One region of the Mesorhizobium sp. YR577 genome, then DNA from elsewhere that is predicted to be linked to it. Evidence: predicted binding sites of a transcription regulator. Region 1 holds the regulator's gene; each other region holds the start of a gene.
What was found. Region 1 encodes PhoB, which activates phosphate uptake and scavenging genes when phosphate is short. Its sites were predicted from a motif close to TGTCATNNANCTGTCAT; they were not measured.
Positions count from the first base shown of each region.

Region 2: a site for PhoB is predicted at 4,015-4,031, ahead of BM413_RS09485 (UDP-2,3-diacylglucosamine diphosphatase). Genes of this name have one in related genera too.
Region 3: a site for PhoB is predicted at 3,788-3,804, ahead of BM413_RS07985 (RNA degradosome polyphosphate kinase). Genes of this name have one in related genera too.

Region 1 is NZ_FPBI01000001.1:391,034-398,436, reverse strand. It holds gene BM413_RS02030 (sugar ABC transporter permease) at 1-181, opposite strand, end outside; gene xylF (D-xylose ABC transporter substrate-binding protein) at 375-1,418, opposite strand; gene BM413_RS02020 (ROK family protein) at 1,696-2,937, shown strand; gene phoB (phosphate regulon transcriptional regulator PhoB) at 2,956-3,645, opposite strand; gene phoU (phosphate signaling complex protein PhoU) at 3,768-4,475, opposite strand; gene pstB (phosphate ABC transporter ATP-binding protein PstB) at 4,509-5,333, opposite strand; gene pstA (phosphate ABC transporter permease PstA) at 5,348-6,664, opposite strand; gene pstC (phosphate ABC transporter permease subunit PstC) at 6,661-7,403, opposite strand, start outside.
Region 2 is NZ_FPBI01000005.1:208,238-215,640, reverse strand. It holds gene BM413_RS09500 (ABC transporter permease) at 1-572, opposite strand, end outside; gene dgcA (N-acetyl-D-Glu racemase DgcA) at 651-1,634, shown strand; gene BM413_RS09490 (MFS transporter) at 1,605-2,819, opposite strand; gene BM413_RS09485 (UDP-2,3-diacylglucosamine diphosphatase) at 3,149-3,970, opposite strand; gene BM413_RS09480 (SDR family oxidoreductase) at 4,092-4,871, shown strand; gene BM413_RS09475 (NADP-dependent malic enzyme) at 5,037-7,367, shown strand.
Region 3 is NZ_FPBI01000004.1:235,639-243,041, forward strand. It holds gene ppx (exopolyphosphatase) at 1-1,513, opposite strand, end outside; gene BM413_RS07985 (RNA degradosome polyphosphate kinase) at 1,513-3,720, opposite strand; gene BM413_RS07990 (zinc-finger domain-containing protein) at 3,877-4,122, shown strand; gene BM413_RS07995 (FAD-dependent monooxygenase) at 4,150-5,358, shown strand; gene BM413_RS08000 (TIGR02117 family protein) at 5,362-6,030, opposite strand; gene BM413_RS08005 (amino acid ABC transporter ATP-binding protein) at 6,161-6,964, opposite strand; gene BM413_RS08010 (amino acid ABC transporter permease) at 6,981-7,403, opposite strand, start outside.

The DNA of each region.
Region 1 (7,403 bases):
TGCGGGGCGTCAGAAACAGCCCATTCGACAGGATATGGAAGCCGATCCAGATAACCAGGAGCGCGCCGACCATGCCGAGCATGCGGGTATCGAGTTCTGTGGCCTTGAGAAACCGGGCGACAGCGCCGAGTTCGGATGCTCGAGCCCGATCCGCAGATTCGCTCGTTGTCACGTCGGTCATGACTTCCTCCCGCCGGCCGTTACGGTCTTTCGCCGATAGCCGGACTTCATCCTAGCGCATGCCCCTGAAAACCGGAACGATTTCCCAAAGGGGGTCACGCGTCGTTTCAAAACATCGGGCCTTCTTGCAAAAGCCCTTAAGAAAACGCCGCGGCTCTGATCAAACCGCGGCGTCGCTATTCAAGCCGAATGGCTTAGTTGCAGGCCGGAACCGAACCTGCCTTCACGCCCTGGCAGACGACGTCCTTGGAAACCCAGCCGGCGTCGATGACGACGTTCAGATTGTCCTTGGTGACCGGAACCGGCTTCAGGAACACCGAGGTCATCTCGACCTTGTTCGGGCCGCCGTCGAACTTCACGGCGTTCGCGATCTTGTCCATCGCGGTTCCGTCAGCAAGCTGCGAGGCGATCTCGGCTGCCGTCTTGCCGAGTTCGCGCGAGTCCTTCCACACCGAAACGGTCTGCGTGCCGAGCGCGATGCGGTTGAGCGCTGCATGGTCGGCATCCTGTCCCGAAACCGGAACCGAACCGGCCAGGCCCTGCGCGTCGAGCGCGGCAATCGCGCCGCCGGCAGTGCCGTCATTGGCGGCAACGACTGCATCGACCTTGTTGTCGTTGGCGGTCAGGAACTGCTCCATGTTCTTCTGCGCGTTGGCGGGCAGCCAGCCATCGGTATAGGCCTCGCCGACATTCTTGATCTTGCCGCTGTCGATCGCGTCCTTGAGCACTTCCATGGCGCCAGCGAACAGGAAGTCCGCGTTCGGATCGGAACCCGAGCCCTTGATGAAGACATAGTTGCCTTCCGGCTTGACGTCGAACACGCCCTTGGCCTGCATGCGCCCGACTTCCTTGTTGTCGAAGGTCAGGTAGAAGGCGTCCTTGTTTTCGATCAGGCGGTCATAGCCGACAACCGGAATGCCTTCGGCAACGGCCTTTTCGACGGCCGGTCCGATGGCGCTCGAATCCTGTGCCAGGATGATGAGCGCGTTGGCGCCCTGGCTGATCAGGCTTTCGACGTCGGTGAGCTGCTTGGCAGCCGACGACTGCGCATCAGCGGAAATGTACTTGTCGCCGGATGCTTCGAGAGCAGCCTTGATCGCGGCTTCGTCGGTCTTCCAGCGCTCTTCCTGGAAATTCGACCACGACACGCCGACGATCTTGTCCTTCGCATGCGCAACAGCGCCCAGCGACATGGACAGCGCAACACCCGCCAGCATGGCGGTTGCAAACTTCTTCATGATTTCCTCCCTGGCGCCATGACAGCGCAACGATACTTTGGCCCTCGGGCCCACCCAGAAGCTCTTTTTTTCGAGCCTCGAAAAAAAGAATGACGCATGCGCAGAGTTCTGTCAATATCCTTGTGCCGCTGTTGACGGGCCTGTCCGGTGAAGGGATGGTTCGCAACGGTTGCAAAGGCCAGGAACCCTCGTCCGAGGAGGGATCGCGGTCCAACAACAAGGCAGGAGCCGTTCCGCTTCGGCGGAATGAACAGGCTCCCGGGAGGAATACGAAAACATGTCGGTCGCGATCCGTCACGACGATCTGCGCAAGCGCAACCGCGCCATGGTCATTGCCGCCGTGCGCCAGGCGCAACAGCCGTCGCGCACCGAAATCGCCGGCTCGACCGGCCTCAGCCACTCGACCATTTCTGCAATCTCGTCGGACCTCATCGCCGAGGGCATCCTGCTGGAGGCCAAGGGACCCGAGGCGTCGTCACAAAAGCGCGGGCGGCCACAGGTGGCGCTGGAACTGAACCCCGATGCCGCCGAAATCGTCACCGTCGTCCTTTCCCTGAACTTCCTTTCGGTCGCGATCGTCGACTATTCCGGCAAGGTCGTGTCCGAGGAAGAGCGCAAGCTTGAAACGCTGACCATGTCCCGCGACGGCTTGATCGGCGAATGCGTGGCCATGGTGCGCCGGCAGATCGCGCTGCGTAGATCGGCCGGCCGGCGCGTGATGCGCATCGGCATGGCAGTACAGGGCATCACCGATTCCACCTCCCGAGCCATGCTGTGGACGCCGATTACGGCGCATACCCACATTGCGTTCGCCGACATCATCGAGGAAGCAACCGGCATTCCCGTGACCGTCGAGAACGACTGCAACATGATCGCGGTGGCGCTGAGATGGCGCAAGCCCGAGCGCTACCACAACGACTTCATCGCCGTGCTGCTTTCGCACGGCATCGGCATGGGCATGGTGCTGAAGGGCGAACTCTTCACCGGCACGCAATCCTCCGGCGGCGAGTTCGGCCATATGATCCACCGGCCCGATGGCGCGCTCTGCCGCTGCGGCCGCCGCGGCTGCGTCGAAGCCTATGCCGGCAACTACGCAATATGGCGCAAGGCAAAACAGGCAAGCGAAGACGACGCACCGCTCGCCGACATCAGCGATGGCGACATGCGCATGCTGGCAGATGTGGCGCGTGCAGGGCCCGGCCCCGAGCGCGAAGCGTTCCGCAAGGCCGGCGAAGCGATCGGCTTCGGCCTGGGAAGCCTGTTCGCGCTGATCGATCCCGCTCCGGTGGCTGTCGTCGGCATCGGCGCGACCGCTTTCGATCTGATCGAGCCGGCGCTGCGCGAAGCGATCGACAAGACCGCCGGCGGCCAGCACAACAAGGCGATTTCCTTCGATACAGAGCCGAACGAGCTTCCGCTCATCCGCGAGGGCAGCACCATGCAGGCGCTGACCTTTGTCGATCAGGAGATTTTTGCGCCGGGCGCAAGCCCGGCAACAGTCGGCCACAAGGTTGCCTGAGAAGCGCCAGGCAACGGCTCAGTCCTCGCGGATGGCGTAGCCCGAGCCGCGAATGGTGCGGATGACATCGGGCATGCGGCCCGTGTTGACGGCCTTGCGCAGCCGGCCGACATGCACGTCCACCGTGCGCTCGTCGATATAGATCGTCTCGCCCCAGACATTGTCGAGGAGTTGGCTGCGCGAGAAGACTCGGCCGGGATGGCGCATCATGAATTCGAGCAGGCGGAATTCCGTCGGCCCAAGCTTGATCTCGCTCTTCTTGCGATAGACGCGGTGGGCTTCGCGGTCGAGCACGATATCGCCGACCTTGAGCACGCTGGACAGCACTTCCGGCTTGGCGCGGCGCAGCAGTGCGCGCACCCGCGCCATGAATTCCGGCGTCGAGAACGGCTTGACCAGATAGTCGTCAGCCCCGGTGGAAAGCCCGCGCACGCGGTCGCTTTCCTCGCCACGCGCCGTCAGCATGATGATCGGCAGGCGCTCGGTTTCGGGGCGCATTCTCAGCCGTCGGCAAAGCTCGATGCCGGAAACCGCCGGCAGCATCCAGTCCAGCACCAGAAGATCGGGTACGTTTTCCTGAAGCCGGATCTCGGCTTCGTCGCCGCGCGGCACGATCTCGACCTGATAGCCTTCCGATTCGAGATTGTAGCGAAGCAGCACGCCCAGCGGCTCTTCGTCTTCGACCACCATGACTTTGGGTGCGATCATCAATTTGCCGTCCTGTTAACGCGATCCGGTTCGAGCCCCCTCGCCTTTCGCATGGTGTCCGGCGGGTTTCGCACCGCCGGTGGAACAAGCTTACCCTTTTAGAGCTTCGTGGCCAGCACGCCTCAGGCGGCCGGTGCAGTCATCGAAGTTTCATCCTGCTTCGGCCGATTGAGCGGAAGCTGCTTGCCGGTCATCACATAATAGGCGTTTTCGGCAATGTTGGTGACATGGTCGCCGATACGCTCCAGATTCTTGGCGCAGAACAGGAGATGTGTGCAAGCGGTTATGTTGCGCGGGTCTTCCATCATGTAGGTCAGGAGCTCGCGGAACACGGCGGTGTATTTGACGTCGATCTTCTCATCGGCGGCGCGCAACGCCTGCAACTCTTCAGGCCGGCGCGACACATAGTGGTCGACCACCTCCCGAACCTGATCCAGCACCATGCCCGACATCGCCTCGATCGAATGGGCAAGGTCGCGCGGCGTGGCGCTCTGGCCGACAGCGCTGACGCGCTTGGCGATGTTCTTGGCAAGGTCGCCGATCCGTTCCAGATCGCCGGCCATGCGGATGGCGCCGACCACGGCACGCAGGTCCTGCGCCATCGGCTGGCGCTTGGCGATCAGCGTGATCGCGCGCTCGTCGAGCTCGCGCTGGCGCGCGTCCATGATGGCGTCGTCCGAAACGACGCGCTGGCCGAGCGCATTGTCCGACTGGACCAGCGCCTGGATCGAAGCGCTGACCATCGAGCCGGCCAGGTCGCCCATATCCCGGATGAGACGGTCGATATGTCCCAGATCTTCATCGAAAGAGGTGACGGTATGTTCGCCCATGATGCTGTCCTTGCAATCCGCGTCGTGTTCGCGTCAGCCGAAGCGGCCGGTGATGTAGTCCTGGGTTCGCTTGTCGTCGGGGTTGGTGAACATCTTGTCGGTCGCACCTTCTTCGACGAGATAGCCGAGATGGAACATCGCCGTGCGCTGCGAAACGCGCGCCGCCTGCTGCATCGAGTGGGTGACGATGACGATCGTGTAGTTCTGGCGCAGTTCGTCGATCAGTTCCTCGACCCTTGCAGTCGCGATCGGATCGAGCGCCGAGCACGGCTCGTCCATCAGGATCACTTCGGGCGACACCGCGATGGCGCGCGCGATGCACAGGCGCTGCTGCTGGCCGCCGGAAAGGCCGGTGCCCGGCTCGAGCAGGCGGTCCTTGACCTCATTGAACAGGCCGGCCTTCTTCAGGCTGGTCTCGACGACATGGTCGAGTTCCGACTTCTTCTTGGCCAGGCCGTGGATGCGCGGTCCGTAGGCGACGTTCTCGTAGATCGACTTCGGGAACGGGTTCGGCTTCTGGAAGACCATGCCGACGCGGGCGCGCAGTTCGACCACGTCGATGTTCTTGTCGTAGATGTCTTCATTGTCGAGCGTGATCTTGCCGGTCACCCGCGCGCTGTCGATGGTGTCGTTCATGCGGTTGAGGCAGCGCAGGAAGGTCGACTTGCCGCAGCCCGAAGGGCCGATCAGCGCCGTCACCTGGTTCTCGCGCACGTCGAGGTCGACATCGAACAGCGCCTGCTTTTCGCCGTAGAACACGCCGACCTTGTTGCCGCGCATCTTGATGATTTCGTTGGGTGTGCCGCTCATTTTATCGCTCACTGCGCTTTCGAGTGCTTTCTCGGTCATGATGTTCATAACATGGTCCTTTTCTACCAGCGCCGTTCGAAGCGGCGGCGCAGCACGATCGCGGTGATGTTCATCGCCATCAGGAAGATGAGCAGGATGATGATGGCGCCCGACATGCGCTCGACGAAAGCGCGCTCGGCCTCGTTGGCCCACATGTAGATCTGCACCGGCAAGGCCGTCGCCGGCTCGAAAGGCGTCGTCGGATAATTGGCGACGAAGGCGACCATGCCGATCAAGAGCAGCGGCGCCGTCTCGCCCAGCGCACGCGCCAGGCCGATGATGGTGCCGGTCAGGATGCCGGGGGCTGCCAGCGGCAGGATGTGCTGGAACACCATCTGCATCTTGGATGCGCCGAGACCCAACGCTGCCGAACGGATCGACGGCGGCACTGCGGCAAGGGCGGCGCGCGTCGCGATGATGATCGTCGGCAGGGTCATCAGCGTCAGCACGAGGCCGCCGACAAAGGCCGCCGAACGCGGCAGGCCGAGGAAGTTGATGAACACCGACAGACCGAGCAGGCCGAAGACGATCGACGGCACCGCGGCCAGATTGTTGATGTTGACCTCGATCAGGTCGGTCAGGCGGCTCTTCTTGGCGAATTCCTCAAGATAGATCGAGGCGGCAACGCCGATGGGAAGGGCGAGCAGCAGCACGATCACCATCATGTAGAAGGAGCCGATGATCGCCACGCCCATGCCCGAGGTTTCAGGACGGCTGGACGCGCCGAAGGTGAACAGGCCCTTGTTGAAATGCTCGGCCATCGAACCGTCGGCCGTCAGCTGCTTCATCCAGATGACCTGCTGGTCGGAAACCTTGCGCCGCGCCTCATCGACATTGAGATCGATCTGACCCTTGAAGGCGGAGTCGAGATTGGCGGCGGCGAGAATGTCGACATTGCGCGTCGTGCCGATGACCGAGGGATCGGCGGCAACCACGTCACGCAGTTGCGTGCGCGCGCCGTCCGACAGGAAGCCCTTGAGCTTGCGGATCGTCACCTTGTCGTCCGGGTTGATGCCGAGCTTTGCGACCAGCGCATTCTCGGCCAGCTTGGGGTAATTGGCGGAGATCAGCACGCTCGGATCGGTGGCGCGCTTGTTGTCCGGATCGAGGATCTTCTCGTCGAAATTGATTGGCAGGGACACCGTCGTCTGCCAGAACGCCGTGTAGCCCTTGGAGACGATCGAAAACAGCATGATCGCGAGGAAGACGAGGCCGACCGAGATCGCCAGCATGCCGTAGATGCGAAAGCGGCGTTCGGCGGCGTAGCGGCGCTTCAGCCCGATATCGCGGCGCGGACGGGGGACGGCACCAGCCACTGTGTCCATGGAAATGTCGGTCATTCGTACTGTTCCCGGTACTTGCGCACGATGTAGAGGGCGAAGATGTTCATGATCAGCGTCAGGAAGAAGAGCGTGATACCCAGCGCGAAGGCGACCAGCGTCTGCGGCGAGTTGAACTCAAGGTCGCCGGTGAGCTGATTGACGATTTTGACGGTGATGGTGGTCATCGCCTCGAACGGATTGAGCGTCAGGTTTGCGGCCACGCCTGCGGCAAGCACCACGATCATCGTTTCGCCGATGGCGCGCGAGGCAGTGAGCAGAATGGCGCCGACGATGCCCGGCAGCGCGGCAGGCAGGATGACCTTGCGGATTGTCTCCGAGCGCGTAGCACCGAGGCCGAGCGAACCGTCACGCATAGCGCGCGGCACCGCGGTGATGATGTCATCCGACAGCGACGATACGACCGGGATGAGCATGACGCCCATGACGAGGCCAGCTGTCAGGATGCTCTGCGCCTGGATGAAGGAGGTGCCGCCGGCAAGGGCTGCACTGAGGTCGCGCAGGAAGGGCCCGAGCGTCACCAGTGCGAATATGCCGTAGACGATGGTCGGGATGCCGGCGAGCAGTTCCAGCGCCGGCTTGACCACGGCGCGCACCTTCGGCGAAGCATATTCGGCCATGTAGACCGCCGACATCAGGCCAACCGGAACGGCAACCAGCATGGCGACCAGCGCGATATAGAGCGTACCGGCAAGAAGCGGGATAAGGCCGAACTGACCAGCCGACTCGCCAGCGCCGG
Region 2 (7,403 bases), on a different contig from region 1:
AGCACCACGACGGGGATCGCGCCCACGCCCATGCGATCGATCTGGTTGAAGATCGCCGCCAGATTGACGCCATGCCCGCGCCCGAGCTTCATCTGGGCGCCGCGGATCGTCGAGCCGAGAATGCTCATCGCCGCCAAGAAATCGTCCAGCATGGCGTAGACGCCGCGGCCGATGTTTTCGAGTATCGCGATGATAAAGTTCGGGCGGGTTGCTACGGCATCGTCACCGGCCTTGTCGGAGGCCTCGCGGATCGCCCCGAGCAGGATAGACGCGACTTCGCTCTCGCCTTCCAGCTTCGCGCTCGTGCCGTGCGCCTCAGCTGATCTTATCAGCCGGTCGACCAGCCAGGCGCCAGCCGTATCGATCCTCTCGATGCCGGAAAGATCGAGCGTCATTGCGCCCGCGCCCTTCCGGGCTTCGATCTTTCGCACATCGGCGTCTATCAAGGCGACGGTGCGCGTTGTCCAGGCTCCGGACAAGGCGTAGGACAATGCGTCGCCTTTCCCCGTCTCCGTGATGCGGGGACCGGCCTCTTCTATCGCGCTCGTTTCCTTGCCGCCATTGAACAACATTGCGGCCTGTCTTATCCCGTCATTCAGGGTCTGTCACTTTCTCGGACTGTGCTGCACCGACTGGCGGAGAAGAAAAATATGGCGCGTGTCCTTTCGGTCAATGCCGAGCGATTTCCGATCGCCGGCACCTTCACAATCTCGCGCGGTTCAAAGACCGAAGCGGAAGTCATCGTCTGCACGATATCGGATGGCAATTTCCTTGGGCGGGGCGAATGCGTTCCCTACAAGCGTTACGGCGAGACCATGGAAGGCGTTCGTGATGCTATTGAGGCAATCGCGCCCGCAATAGCGGCCGGCATGGGTCGCAAGGCACTTATCAATGCGATGCCGGCAGGGGCCGCCCGCAATGCGGTGGATTGCGCACTGTGGGATCTGGAGGCCAAGACGTCGGGCAACCCTGTCTGGCGGAACCTTTCCCAGACCCCGCCGACATCGCTCGAAACCGCTTACACTTTGTCTCTCGGAACGCCCGAAGCCATGGCGGCGCAGGCGCGCGAGAATGCCGGCCGACCGCTGTTAAAGGTCAAGATCGGCGGCGACAACGACATTGCCCGCATTCGAGCGGTAACCGAGGCTGCACCCAGCAGCCGAATCATCCTCGATGCCAATGAAGGCTGGACGGACGAGAATATCCGCGAAAACCTTGCCGCTGCAGCCAAACTCGGCATCGCGCTAATCGAACAGCCGTTGCCGGTGGGCAAGGATGGCATTTTGCGCCATGTTCCTCACCTCGTCCCGCTATGCGCCGATGAGAGCGTGCATGGCGTTGACGACCTCGAAAAACTCGCCGGCTTCTACGACGCGATCAACATAAAGCTGGACAAGGCCGGCGGCCTGACTGCCGCGCTTGCATTGCGCGACCGCGCCAAGGATATGGGCTTTTCGATCATGGTCGGCTGCATGGTTGGAACATCGCTGGCTATGGCGCCGGCGGTGCTTCTGGCGCAGGGCGCAGACTTCGTCGACCTTGACGGTCCCCTGCTTCTGGCGCGCGACCGGGAGCCCGGACTGCTTTACCGGGGTTCTGAGGTCTCACCGCCGGATGCGGCGCTCTGGGGCTGATTTTGCCGCAAGCGCTATGAAAACCAGTCCAACCATCGCAACCGCAGCCATAACGTAGAAGCCGCCAATGCCGAGGCGTCCGTAAAGCGGTCCGGAAACCAGCGTCACCGTCGCCATCGAAAGGCCGTTTGCGAAGAAGGCAATGCCCTGGGCGGCCCCGGTGCGTTCTTCCACCACGGTTTCGGCAATCAGCTTTTGCACGCCGATCAGGATGAGAGCCGTAGAAAAGGCATGCAGCCACTGGACGGCGAAGAAGCCGCCGACGCCAAGCCCCAGCGGCCAGATCAGCGGAAAGGCAAGCCAGCGGACAATTGCGGCCAACCCCGCCATCAGAAGCAGCGTCGGCGGCCGCATCCTGCCGAAGATGCGCGTGAAGATCATGAACATGCCGACTTCGGCCACAACCGCAGAGGCCCACAGCAAGCCGATCACCGTGTCGTTGATGCCGATCGATTTCCAATAGATAGAGATGAAGCTGTAGAGAAAGCCGTGGCTCGCGACGATGATGCCGGCTCCAGCCACGAAGAACACGAAATAGCGGTTGAGAAGCTTTGGCGCCGATTCCTGAATATCGACGGCAGAGAGCGGGGATGCGCGCCGTGGCCGTCCGATACGGGGAGCAATGAACGATACTGCCAGGATTCCAACCAATCCGATGGAAATCATGACCGGCACCGCCTCAGCACCCGTAAACGACAGGATGGCTCCACCGGCAAGATTGGCGCCGAGAAAGGCCGCCGAGCCCCAGATTCGCATATTGGCATAGGTGGAACCGAAACGCCTGACGCCTGAAAGCGCCAATGAATCGGTAAGCGGCGCATGCGGCGTCCATGCCACCGCCAGCGCAAGCGAAACGCCGAGCACGGTCACATAGGTGGGTGGCAGAAAATAGCCCGCCGAGATCAGCAGCGCCGCCGCAACCATCACGATCAGCACATTGGCGCGATCCTTCGCCTCGTCGGCCATGGCAGAGATGAACGGCGTTGTGACGACGCGCAGAAACATTGGCGCGGCAAGGATGATGGCGATCTTCTCCGCGTCGAAGCCTTTTGCCTCCAGCCACAACGGGAAATAAGGAAGATGCACGCCCTGCGGAATGAAAAGAGCAGCAAAGATCAGCGAAATGCGCAGTTCGAAATGACGCGGCTTGACGAGCTGTTCAGGCGAGAGCGGCGGCAATGACATTGAGGGCGCGCAGTCCAGGTAGCGCGACTCATGCGAAAAGATTCAGCCGCGTAGCTGGCTCACTTAACACGGTGAGGATGGCTGCGAAACGTCCTGGTCCAGCCATTTCCTGCGCCAGGCGCTTATGGCTCCGCGGCAAAACCATTGGCTGCGCTGCAGCGTTCCGCACTGCCGGCTGGTGGCCCTGATGATTGCCGAGCACGCCAAGTCGCATGGCGCGCCTGCTTGCCGGTTGCGGCGTCGTCGATGACGCCGGGGCATGCAGTGGCAAGCCTTCGGCGCGCTTGCGGCGCCCGTCTGCCAGATCTCTAAACATGGTCGATTGCCCGTCAGGCTGCCTTGACGCCGCCGCCTTCGATTACCGTCGGCACAAAAGTTGTTTCGGCGGCCGGAGCTTTTGCCTGAACCTGCGGCCACCACAGGATTTCCATCGAACCGTCGAAATGCTCCACCACCGCCGTGCAGCTTTCAACCCAATCGCCGGTGTTGATGTACCGCACGTCGCCGAAATCCTCGATCACCGCGTGATGGATATGACCACAGATGACGCCATCGACATCCGAACGGCGCGCCTCCTCGGTCAGGACATCTTGGAAGGCGCCGATGAAATTCACCGCCTTCTTGACCTTGACCTTGGCCCAGGACGAGAACGACCAGTACGGCATGCCGAACAGACGCCGCGCCCGCGAGACGACCCGGTTGACGATGATGGCCATGTCGTAGGCCTTGTCGCCGAGATAGGCGAGCCAGCGGGCATTGTGAACGATCGTGTCAAACTGGTCGCCGTGAATGACGAGATAGCGCTTGCCGTCGGCAGCCTCGTGAATGGCGCGGTCGGCAACGACGATGCCGCCAAAATGCACGCCCTGGAACATGCGCAGGAACTCGTCGTGGTTTCCGGCGATGTAGATGATGTTGGTGCCCTTGCGCGCCTGGCGCAGCAGTTTCTGGACGACATCATTGTGGGTCTGCGGCCAGTGCCAAGACCTGCGCAGCCGCCAGCCGTCGACGATGTCGCCGACGAGATAGATGGTCTCCGCCTCGTGATGGCGCAGGAAATCGATCAGGAACTCCGCCTTGGCCGGCTTGGAGCCCAGATGGACGTCAGAAATGAACAGGGTGCGGAATGCGCGAGGTGCTTCGCCGGACATGGGTTCTGTTCCGTTGCTGTCGCGCAGCCTATGCCCCGATTCATGCAACAGGCGTATGACGGTTGCGGTTTGCGTCACCGACGCGATAGGTTGGCCGCCTGCAAATCGGAGAAAGCGCATCATGGATCTCGGCATTCGGGGAAAGACAGCGATCGTCTGCGCATCAAGTCGCGGGTTGGGACGCGGCTGCGCTATCGCCTTGGCGGAAGCCGGCTGCGATCTTGTCGTCAACGGACGCGACGCGGCGATCCTGGCGAAAACCGCGCAGGAGATTCGCGACCGCTTTGGCGTGAAGGTTATCGAAGTTCCGGGCAGCGTTTCCGACTCGGAGGTTCAGAAGCAATTGCTGGCGGCAGCCCCCGCACCCGACATTCTGGTCAACAACAATGGCGGGCCGCCCTTCCGCGATTTCAAGGAACTCGACCGGCAGAAAATGCTCGACGGCGTCGTCAACAACATGATCACGCCGATCGAGCTCATCCAGTCCGTAGTCGGGGGCATGGCCGAGCGCGGCTTCGGCCGCATCGTCAACATCACGTCGCTGTCGGTCTATGTGCCGATTCCCGGCCTTGATCTGTCGTCGGGTGCGCGTGCCGGCCTGACATCGTTCCTGGCTGGCGTTGCCCGCACGGTTGCCGACCGCAACGTGACCATCAACAACATGCTTCCGGGCAAGCTCGACACAGACCGGCTTCGTGGCCCGCACGAGCCAGGCAGCGTCGAGTCGCCCGAAGCAGCACGTGAGCGCAAGACGCGTATCAGCGCCGACGTTCCGGCCAAACGCCTCGGCACGCCGGAAGAGTTCGGCCAGATCTGCGCGTTTCTCTGCTCGGTTCACGCGGGTTATCTCACCGGCCAGAACATACCCGTCGATGGCGGGCTCTATGTGAGCGCCTTCTAGCGGGAATTCACCGGCCGATTCATTTCGCGAGATTCTGACGGCAAATGACTGGAATCATGGGAACTTCCCGATTCCAGTTATTTTCGTTCACGGACCGCCTCGAAAAACCGGAATCGCATGATAAAACACAGTCGAAACGATCGAATACGGGGTTAGACCGCAACCATGGACAACGAGAAAAACAACGATGCGGCGCGTTCCGATTTCGAAGAGGCGGCGCTGTATTTCCATAAATACCCGGTGCCGGGAAAGCTGGAGATTCAGGCAACCAAGCCCCTCGGCAATCAGCGCGACCTGGCGCTGGCCTATTCGCCAGGCGTGGCCGCACCGTGCCTCGCGATCAGGGACGATCCCGCAACGGCTGCGGACTATACCGCGCGCGCCAATCTGGTCGGCGTGGTCTCGAACGGCACTGCCGTGCTCGGCCTCGGCAATATAGGTCCCCTCGCCTCCAAGCCGGTGATGGAAGGCAAGGCCGTCCTGTTCAAGAAATTCGCCGGCATCGATGTGTTCGACATCGAGATCGACGCGCCTGAGATCGACCGCATGGTCGAGACCATTTCGGCACTTGAGCCGACTTTCGGCGGCATCAACCTCGAAGACATCAAGGCTCCCGAGTGCTTCGAGGTGGAGGAGCGTTTGAAGGCTAGGATGAAAATCCCGGTCTTCCACGACGACCAGCACGGCACCGCGATCATCGTTGCGGCAGCGGTGCTGAACGGTCTCGAATTCGCCGGCAAAAAGATCGAGGACATCAAGATCGTCACGTCGGGTGCTGGAGCAGCCGCCCTTGCCTGCCTCAACCTCCTGGTTTCGCTTGGCGCCAAGGTGGAAAACATCTGGGTCACCGACCGTTTCGGCGTCGCCTACAAGGGGCGGCTGGACGAGATGGACCGCTGGAAAGACCCTTATGTGAAGGACACCAATGCGCGCACGCTTGAGGATGTCATCGGCGGCGCGGACGTATTCCTCGGCCTCTCTGCAGCAGGCGTTCTGAAGCCTGAACTGCTCAAGCACATGGCGGAAAAGCCGCTTGTCCTGGCACTTGCCAACCCCACGCCGGAGATCATGCCGGAAGTCGCTCGCGCGGCTCGGCCGGACGCCATGATCTGCACCGGTCGGTCGGATTTCCCCAATCAGGTCAACAACGTACTGTGCTTTCCTTACATCTTTCGCGGTGCACTCGACTGCGGCGCGAGCGCTATCAATGAAGACATGAAGATGGCCGCCGTCCGCGCCATCGCCGCCCTTGCCCGCGAGGAGCCGTCAGACGTCGCGGCGCGTGCATATTCCGGCGAGACGCCGGTCTTCGGACCCGATTTTCTGATCCCCTCGCCGTTCGATCCGCGCCTGATCCTGAGGATCGCACCGGCGGTTGCAAAGGCCGCCTGCGACACCGGGGTTGCAACGCGACCCATTACCGATTTTCCGGCCTATATCGACCGGCTCAACCGCTTCGTCTTCCGCTCCGGCCTTGTCATGAAGCCGGTGTTTTCCACCGCGAAGATGTCGACGGCCAAGCGCGTCATCTATGCCGACGGCGAAGACGAGCGCGTGCTGCGCGCCGCACAGGTGGTGCTTGAGGAAGGCATTGCCGAGCCGATCCTTATCGGCCGCCCGAATGTCATCGATGTCCGGTTGCGGCGCTACGGCTTGCGCATTCGCCCCGGCACGGATTTCGAACTGATCAACCCCGAGGACGATCCGCGCTACCGCGACTATGTCGATCAGCTGATCGAGCTCACCGGCCGTCGCGGCGTGACCCAGGAAGCTGCGCGCACCATGGTCCGCACGGATACGACGGTCATCGCCGCACTTGCCATGCGGCGCGGCGATGCCGACGCCATGATCTGCGGCCTCGAAGGGCGATTTGCCCGTCATCTGCGCAATGTGACACTGATCATCGGACCGCGCGCCGGCGTCAGCGACCGTGATCTCTCCACACTGTCGATGCTGATTTCGAGCCGTGGCGTTACCTTCTTCACCGATACCTATGTGACGGTTGATCCCACCGCTGAGGAAATCGCCGAGATGACCATACTGGCGGCCGAGGAAATCCGCCGCTTCGGCATCGAGCCCAAGGCGGCACTGCTGTCGCACTCGAACTTCGGCTCGCGCGATTCTCCGAGCGCACTGAAGATGCGCGAGGCAGCAGCGATCCTGAAGAGGATCGCGCCCGACCTTCAGAGCGACGGTGAAATGCACGCCGACTCCGCTTTGTCGGAACATTTGCGGCAACGCGTCTATCCGCATTCCACGCTCAAGGGCGAAGCCAATCTCCTTGTCTTCCCCAATCTCGACTCCGCCAACATCGCGCTGACCACGGTGAAGCAGATGACGGACGCCCTGCATGTCGGGCCGATCCTGCTCGGCACCGAGCAACCCGCGCATATCCTGACGCCGTCGGTGACCTCGCGCGGCGTGGTGAACATGACCGCACTTGCAGTGGTGGAAGCAGCCCAAAAGGCACAGGCAACGATAGCCAAGGCAGGATGAAAGCCATCAACTAAAGCGATCACGAAAAGGTCAACT
Region 3 (7,403 bases), on a different contig from region 1:
CGCCCTCGATCATCAGTTCCAGCCTGCGTCCCGTAAGCCGGGCAAGCTGCGCCAGACGCCCGGCCGGCCGTTCGCCGGTCAGGCCGGCATGCGACTTCGGAATGACCAGCGCCAGCGCGCCATTGTCGCGATTTTCCCATCGAAGCTGCGGGATCACGCCCGGCATGGAAGCCGAGAACAGATAGACGACGCGCAGCATCGCGCCGAGCAGCCTCGCACGCTCGATGTAGCGCGGCGGCACCAGCGCAAGCAGTTCGGCTGCCGCTCCATCGTTGAAGATGCCTTCATGCCGGTAAAGATTGGCCAGCGCCAGGAACACGCGGCCGGGATGGTCGACGCCGATGAAGGAGGCATGCGCAATGATGTTCAGCGACTGCTTGCCGCGATATTCGGGATGCGCTCGCCAGCCGATATCGGCGAGAAGGCAGGCGGCATGGCGATAACGCACCTCGTCCTCGGTCTCGTCGATGCCAAAGGCCGCGAAGGACTGGCCGGTCCATTGCACCAGCTCATGCGCATGCATGACCGACCGTGCGCGTAGCCGCGCCAGTTCCTCGGAGGCCGAAATGAGCGGGTCCGTGCGCTGTTCGCTACGCGACAGCAACGAATAGAGGAAACCTTCCCGCACGCCGAGCGCAGATACCACGATCTTCGACGGCTTCATCGCCGCGATGATCTCGAGCAGCACCGCCGCGCCATAGGGCAGCAGTGCGCGACGGTTCTTCGAAATACCCTCGATGCCCTTCATCTTGTCGATGTCGCCCTTGGCGACCTGCCGCAGGAACGGTAGCGAGCTTTCGATGCCCATCTCGTAATGGTGCATCACGTTGAGCGGATAGTTGATCGTGTTCATGTGGAGGCGGGCGAGATTTCGCCACGTGCCGCCCACGGCATAGAAAACCTGGCCCTGCCCGGCTTTCAGAAGCTTGGCACGCGCAAGTTCGTCCCGCGCGATCTTGGCTGCGGCCACCGGCGAATTCTTCGACATATCCTGCAGACGCAGGCCACCGAGTGGCAGCGTTATGCCCTGACCGATCTTTTCGCCATCGACGCCGACCAGTTCCAGGCTGCCGCCGCCAAGGTCGCCGGCGATGCCGTTTGCGGGATGGAAGCCTGAAATAACCCCCAGCGCCGAGTAATGTGCTTCCTCGCGCCCGGTGAGCACCCGTATTTCGGTGCCGAGAATCTGTTGCGCCCGGTGAATGAAGTCCGGTCCGTTCTCGGCCTCACGCGCCGCAGCCGTGGCGATCACGTGCAACTCCTCCGCGCCTGCCTGATCGGACAGGGCGCGAAACCGCCGGAACTCCTCCACGGCGCGGGTTACGCCCTCCGGATCGAGCTTGCCCGTCGAAACGATGCCGCGACCAAGGCCGGCCAGCATCTTTTCGTTGAACAGAACCGTCGGAGAACGGGATATGCCTTCATACACGACAAGACGGATCGAGTTCGACCCAATGTCGATGATGGAAATCGGTCGGCGATCCTGAAGCCGACCCTGGGATTGTGCAATCATCAGCTACCGGTTGCGCTGGACTTCTTGCGCCGCTTGAACTGCGCGATGCGCTTGGGCGCATGCGATTTCAGTGCATCTCCCCGCCCAGACAGGCTCGGATTCGTCATGAAATATTCCTGCGCGTTGAACGGCTCTTCCCCCTCGTCCAGCACTATGCGCCGCGAGGTACCGTCAGCCAATACTTCGAAACTTTGCTGGTTGTCCATGATGTTTCCGAGCATGATCTGGCCAAGCACCTGTTCATGCACAGTTGGATTGGTGATCGGAACCATGGTTTCGACGCGGCGGTCGAGGTTGCGCGGCATCAAATCGGCCGAACTGATGTAGACGATGGCGTCGTCCGAAGGCAGGCCATGGCCGTTGCCGAAGCAATAAATCCGGCTGTGTTCGAGGAAGCGGCCGATGATCGATTTCACCCGGATGTTTTCAGAAAGTCCCGGAACCTGCGGCCTTAGGCAGCATATGCCGCGCACGACCAGGTCGATCTCCACCCCCGCCCTGCTGGCGTCGTAGAGCGCATCGATGATCATCGGATCGACCAGCGAATTCATCTTCAGCCAGATCTGCGCCGGCCGGCCTTCCAGGGCGTGAGAAACCTCATCGGAAATGTGTTTCAGAATCCGGCTGCGCAGCGTCAGCGGCGACATCGCCAGATGCATCTCGTCGGCCGGTTCGGCATAACCGGTAATGAAGTTGAAAAGCTGCGCGACATCGTGGGCGATGTGCGAATCGGTCGTGAAGAAGGACAGATCGGTGTAGATGCGGGCGGTGATCGGATGATAATTGCCGGTGCCGAGATGGACATAATTGCGCAGGCGGTTGTCCTCACGGCGCACCACCAGCGACATCTTGGCGTGCGTTTTCAGCTCGATGAAGCCGAACACGACCTGCACGCCGGCACGCTCCAGATCGCGCGCCCAGCGGATATTGGCCTCCTCGTCGAAGCGCGCCTTCAACTCGACCAGCGCCGTGACCGACTTGCCGGCCTCCGCCGCATCGACCAGCGCGCGCACGATCGGGCTGTCGTTCGAGGTGCGGTAGAGCGTCTGCTTGATCGCCACGACATCGGGATCGGCAGCAGCCTGGCGCAGGAACTGCACCACCACGTCGAAGGATTCGTAAGGGTGGTGGACGATGAAATCCTTTTCGCGGATGGCGGCGAAGCAATCGCCGCGATGGTCGCGGACGCGCTCGGGAAAGCGCGGATTGTAGGGCGTGAATTTCAGGTCGTCGCGCGGCACGGCGACAAGTTCGGAAATCTGGTTCAGCGCCAACGGCCCGGTCAGCACGCTGATGCGCGAGGAGGATACGCCAAGTTCCGTGGCAACGAATTCCCGCAATTCATCCGGCATCTGACCGTCGAACTCGATGCGGATCACCGAACCGCGACGCCGGCGCTTCAGCGCCGTCTCGAACAGCCGCACCAGATCTTCGGCCTCTTCCTCGACCTCGATATCGCTGTCTCGGATGATCCGGAACGTGCCGGAGCCTTTGACTTCGTAACCGGGGAAAAGCTTGCCGATGAAGATGTTCACCGTCTCTTCGATCGGGATAAAGCGCACGCAGTTCTTGCGATCCGGCAGACGGATATACCGCCTCAGCGCGGTCGGCAGGCGCAGCAGCGCCGTCATTTCCTCGCCGTTCTTGCGGTGACGCAATTGCAGCGCAATCGAGAAGCCCAGATTGGGAATAAATGGGAATGGATGCGCCGGGTCGATGGATAGCGGCGTCAGGACGGGGAAAACCTGCTCCTGAAAGTGGTTTTCGAGCCAGGTCTTCTCATCCTTGGTCAGCGCATCACCGGTGATGCTCTCGATACCTTCCTTCTTGAGCAAACCGATCAGGCCGGAAAGGCTCGTCTGCTGGTCTTCCTGCAGACGGCCGACCTCGACAAGAAGCTGTTCGAGCTGCTGCTCGGGCGTGCGCCCGTCGGGGCTTTTGATGGAGATGTTTTCGCGTATCTGCCCGGCAAGGCCGGCAACGCGCACCATGAAGAATTCGTCGAGATTGGCGGCCGATATCGACAGGAAGCGAACGCGCTCCAGCAGCGGATGGTTCGGGTTCTGCGATTCCTCAAGAACGCGGCGGTTGAACTGGAGCCATGAGAACTCACGATTGACGAAACGGTCCGGATTGCCTGCGGACGCATCGCCGTCGGCGGTGCTGACGGTGGTGAATTCGGCCTGGACCGGTCTTAGCTCGTTCATGTCCCTCTTTATCCTTTATGCGACCACAGCCGCTTATTCGGCTCAGCTTATCTCCTGACAGGGTTTTGCGACAGTTTGATTTCACATGGCTTGCAAAGAGGTTGGCTATGCTTCAAACGCTTGCTAAGAGCGAGATGTAATCGACAGGAGAAAGCCATGGCTGGCGGTTCCATTCCCCACTTCCAGAACGATGCAGGTCATGCCGTGATTGAAATCGGCGTGAAGGAATTCATGTGCGTGGGCGCAAACCCGCCCTTCGACCATCCGCATGTCTTTCTCGACATGGGCGCCGACTCGGAAAAGGTCTGCCCCTATTGCTCGACGCTGTACCGGTTCAACGGCACGCTGAAGGCCAGCGAGACGCGTCCGGAAAACTGCCTCTACGTCGTTCGCGCCGCCTGACCGGCGCTGCTTGCGGCGATTGATCCGGTGGATATTTCTCACCCCGGAAAGATCGTCATCGCGGGCGCCGGCATTGCCGGGCTGACGGCGGCTCTCGCCTTTGCCAGCCGCGGCTTTGCCGTGGAAATCTTCGAGCGCTCGGAAAAGCTCGAGGAAGCCGGCGCGGGCATCCAGCTTTCGCCCAACGCCACCCGCATCCTCGATGATCTCGGTGTGCTGCAATTTTTGCTTCCCAAGGCGGTGCAGCCTGAAGCAGTCATCCTGCGCGACGCCAAAACCCTGAGAGAACTCGCCCGCGTACCGCTTGGCGCAATGGCTCAGAAACGCTGGGGTGCCCCCTATGTCGTTGCGCATCGCGCCGATCTGCAAGGCGCATTGCTGGAAGCCATATCCCGGCAGCCGGCGATACAGCTTGTCAAAGGCGCTACCGTCCGCAGCGTGACTGTGGGTGACGGTGGTGCTTCCGTCTCAGTCGATCAGTCCGGAAAAAGCGAGCCGGCAGACGCCCGCCTCGTCGTTGGCGCGGATGGCGTCTGGTCGGCGCTGCGCGGTGGGGCGAATGCAAAGAGCCGTTTTACCGGCGAACTCGCCTGGCGCACGATGATCGACAGCCAAAGCCCGCAAGGCCGTGCCTTTGCCGAAATCGGTTCGACGGATTCGGTGATGGCCTTCCTGCATTCGGGCTTTCACCTCATCGCCTATCCGGTACGCAGCGGGGCCGCGTTCAATCTCGTCGCCTTCACGCCGGGAAAAGGCATTGCTGAGGGATGGTCGGGCAAGGCCGACATTTCCATCCTGAAACAGGCGATGCGCAACACAGCGCCAGCGCTTGCGCAATTGGCCGAAAACGCCGGCCCATGGACAGCATGGCCAATCCACACCGTCGACCCGAATGCGCCATGGATCGCTCCCGGTCTCGCCCTCATCGGCGACGCAGCGCACGCGATGACGCCTTTTGCGGCGCAAGGGGCGGCGATGGCCATCGAAGACGCCGAAACCCTTGCCGCATACGTGGCCGCCACACCGGAAGATTGGTCGAGCGCCCTCGCCGCCTGGGAAGCATCGCGCCGCCCGCGGATCGAAAAGGTCGCCCGCCGCGGCGCTTTCAACCATTTCGCCTGGCATGCGAGAGGGCCGGTCGCGCTGGCCCGCAATCTGGTTCTGAAGACGCGCCCGCCCGAAAAGCTCGCCGCCGACATGGACTGGCTCTATGGCTGGAAACCGTCCGGTCGATAGCTCTCAATTGTGCAGCCGAAGCGAGTAACCAAGCGTGACCGGCAGTGGGTTCCACCAACCCGTCTGCAAGCCGCCCGCCCGCAATGCTCCCGCCGTCCAGGTGTTGCAGCCCACCACAGCGTTGAAATAGCCATTGGCTTCAAAGAAGGCGTCGTAGTCGCCATAGGCCGCCCCTTCGATCAGTTCGGGGCCGTTCGCTCCCTGCCGAAAGCCCTGCTCAATAAAAGCCAGCAGGCGCTGGAAACCAGCTTCACCGATTTCATAGGCGGCAACGGCCGGGTTTGGTTCCGGAATGTCGCCGGCGACTTCGACATGCATGGCCGAATTGTCGAGCGTCAGCGCGCGGAACACCGGCCCGGCGCGAAGCTCCGACCAGGCCGGCGTGCCGATGTAGAAAGCCCGGCTGCCCCAGCCGAAGATGAGATAGCGCGCTTCAGACAGATCGACGGGCAGACCCGCCTCGCGCAAAAAGGCGAAGCGTTCCAGCAAATCATCGTCGATCGGAACGGCGATGTCGGTGTGGATCGGGTTGGTCAGCACGAGGATGCGGCGGAGCGGCCCCTGCCCTGCCTCGCCGGATTGAAACAGCGGTCGCGGCACCAGTGTTCCCAAGGCCACCGCAACGATAACCGCGAGCAGCACCAGACCGGCGAAGCGAATAAGTCGTTTCATTGAAGCCGAACCGATCCTGAGCGCGACCTCGATGGCCATTGCACTTGCTTACGCAAAGAAGCCCGGCCGAGTTTCAGCCGGGCTTCTTTCATGATCGAGAGCGCACGCACCGAATGCGCGTACCAAAAGATCAATGCAGGATTTGCGACAGGAACAGCTTGGTACGTTCATGCTGCGGGTGATCGAAGAACTCCGCCGGGGTATTCTGTTCGACGATCTGGCCCTGATCCATGAAGATCACGCGGTTGGCGACTTTCCGCGCAAAACCCATCTCGTGGGTCACGCACAGCATGGTCATGCCTTCCTCGGCAAGGCCCACCATGGTTTCCAGCACTTCCTTGATCATTTCCGGATCGAGCGCCGAGGTCGGCTCATCGAACAGCATGATGCGCGGATTCATGCACAGCGAGCGGGCAATCGCCACGCGCTGCTGCTGGCCGCCGGAGAGCTGGCCGGGATATTTGTTGGCCTGCTCAGGGATCTTCACGCGCTTCAGGAAGTGCATGGCGATTTCTTCGGCCTGCTTCTTCGGCGTCTTGCGCACCCAGATCGGCGCCAGCGTGCAGTTTTCCAGGATCGTCAGATGCGGAAACAGGTTGAAGTGCTGGAACACCATGCCGACTTCGCGGCGGACCTCGTCGATCTTCTTCAGATCGTTGGTCAGTTCCTTGCCGTCGACGATGATCTTGCCCTTCTGGTGCTCTTCCAGACGGTTGATGCAGCGGATCATCGTCGATTTGCCGGACCCGGAAGGTCCGCAAATGACGATGCGCTCGCCACGCATGACCCGGAGATTGATGTCCTTCAGGACGTGGAAATCGCCATACCATTTGTGCATGTTGACGATATCGATGGCGACGTCGGTATCCGAGATCTGCATCTTGCCGAGATCGACCTTGATCTCCTCGGCGCTGACTGCGTTTTCTATGGCCATTGGCCTTCCCCTTTATTTATCTTTTGTGGCCGGTATCGAGGCGTCGTTCCATGTAAATGGAATAGCGCGACATGCCGAAACAGAACAGCCAGAAAACGAAACCGGCAAAGACCAGCCCCGAAATCGGCGTCTGCGGTGAGGCCCAGGCGGCGTCCGAAAAGTTCTGGCGCACCACGCCGAGCAGATCGAACATGCCGATGATGTAGACCAGGCTCGTATCCTTGAAGAGGCCGATGAAGGTATTGACGATGCCTGGAATGACCAGCTTGAGCGCCTGCGGCAGCACGATCAGTCCCGTTTTCTGCCAATAGCTCAGGCCCAGCGAATCGGCACCTTCATACTGCCCTTTCGGGATCGCCTGCAGACCGCCGCGCACCACTTCGGCCATATAGGCCGAAGCAAACAGCGCAACGCCGATAAGCGCCCGCAACAGCTTGTC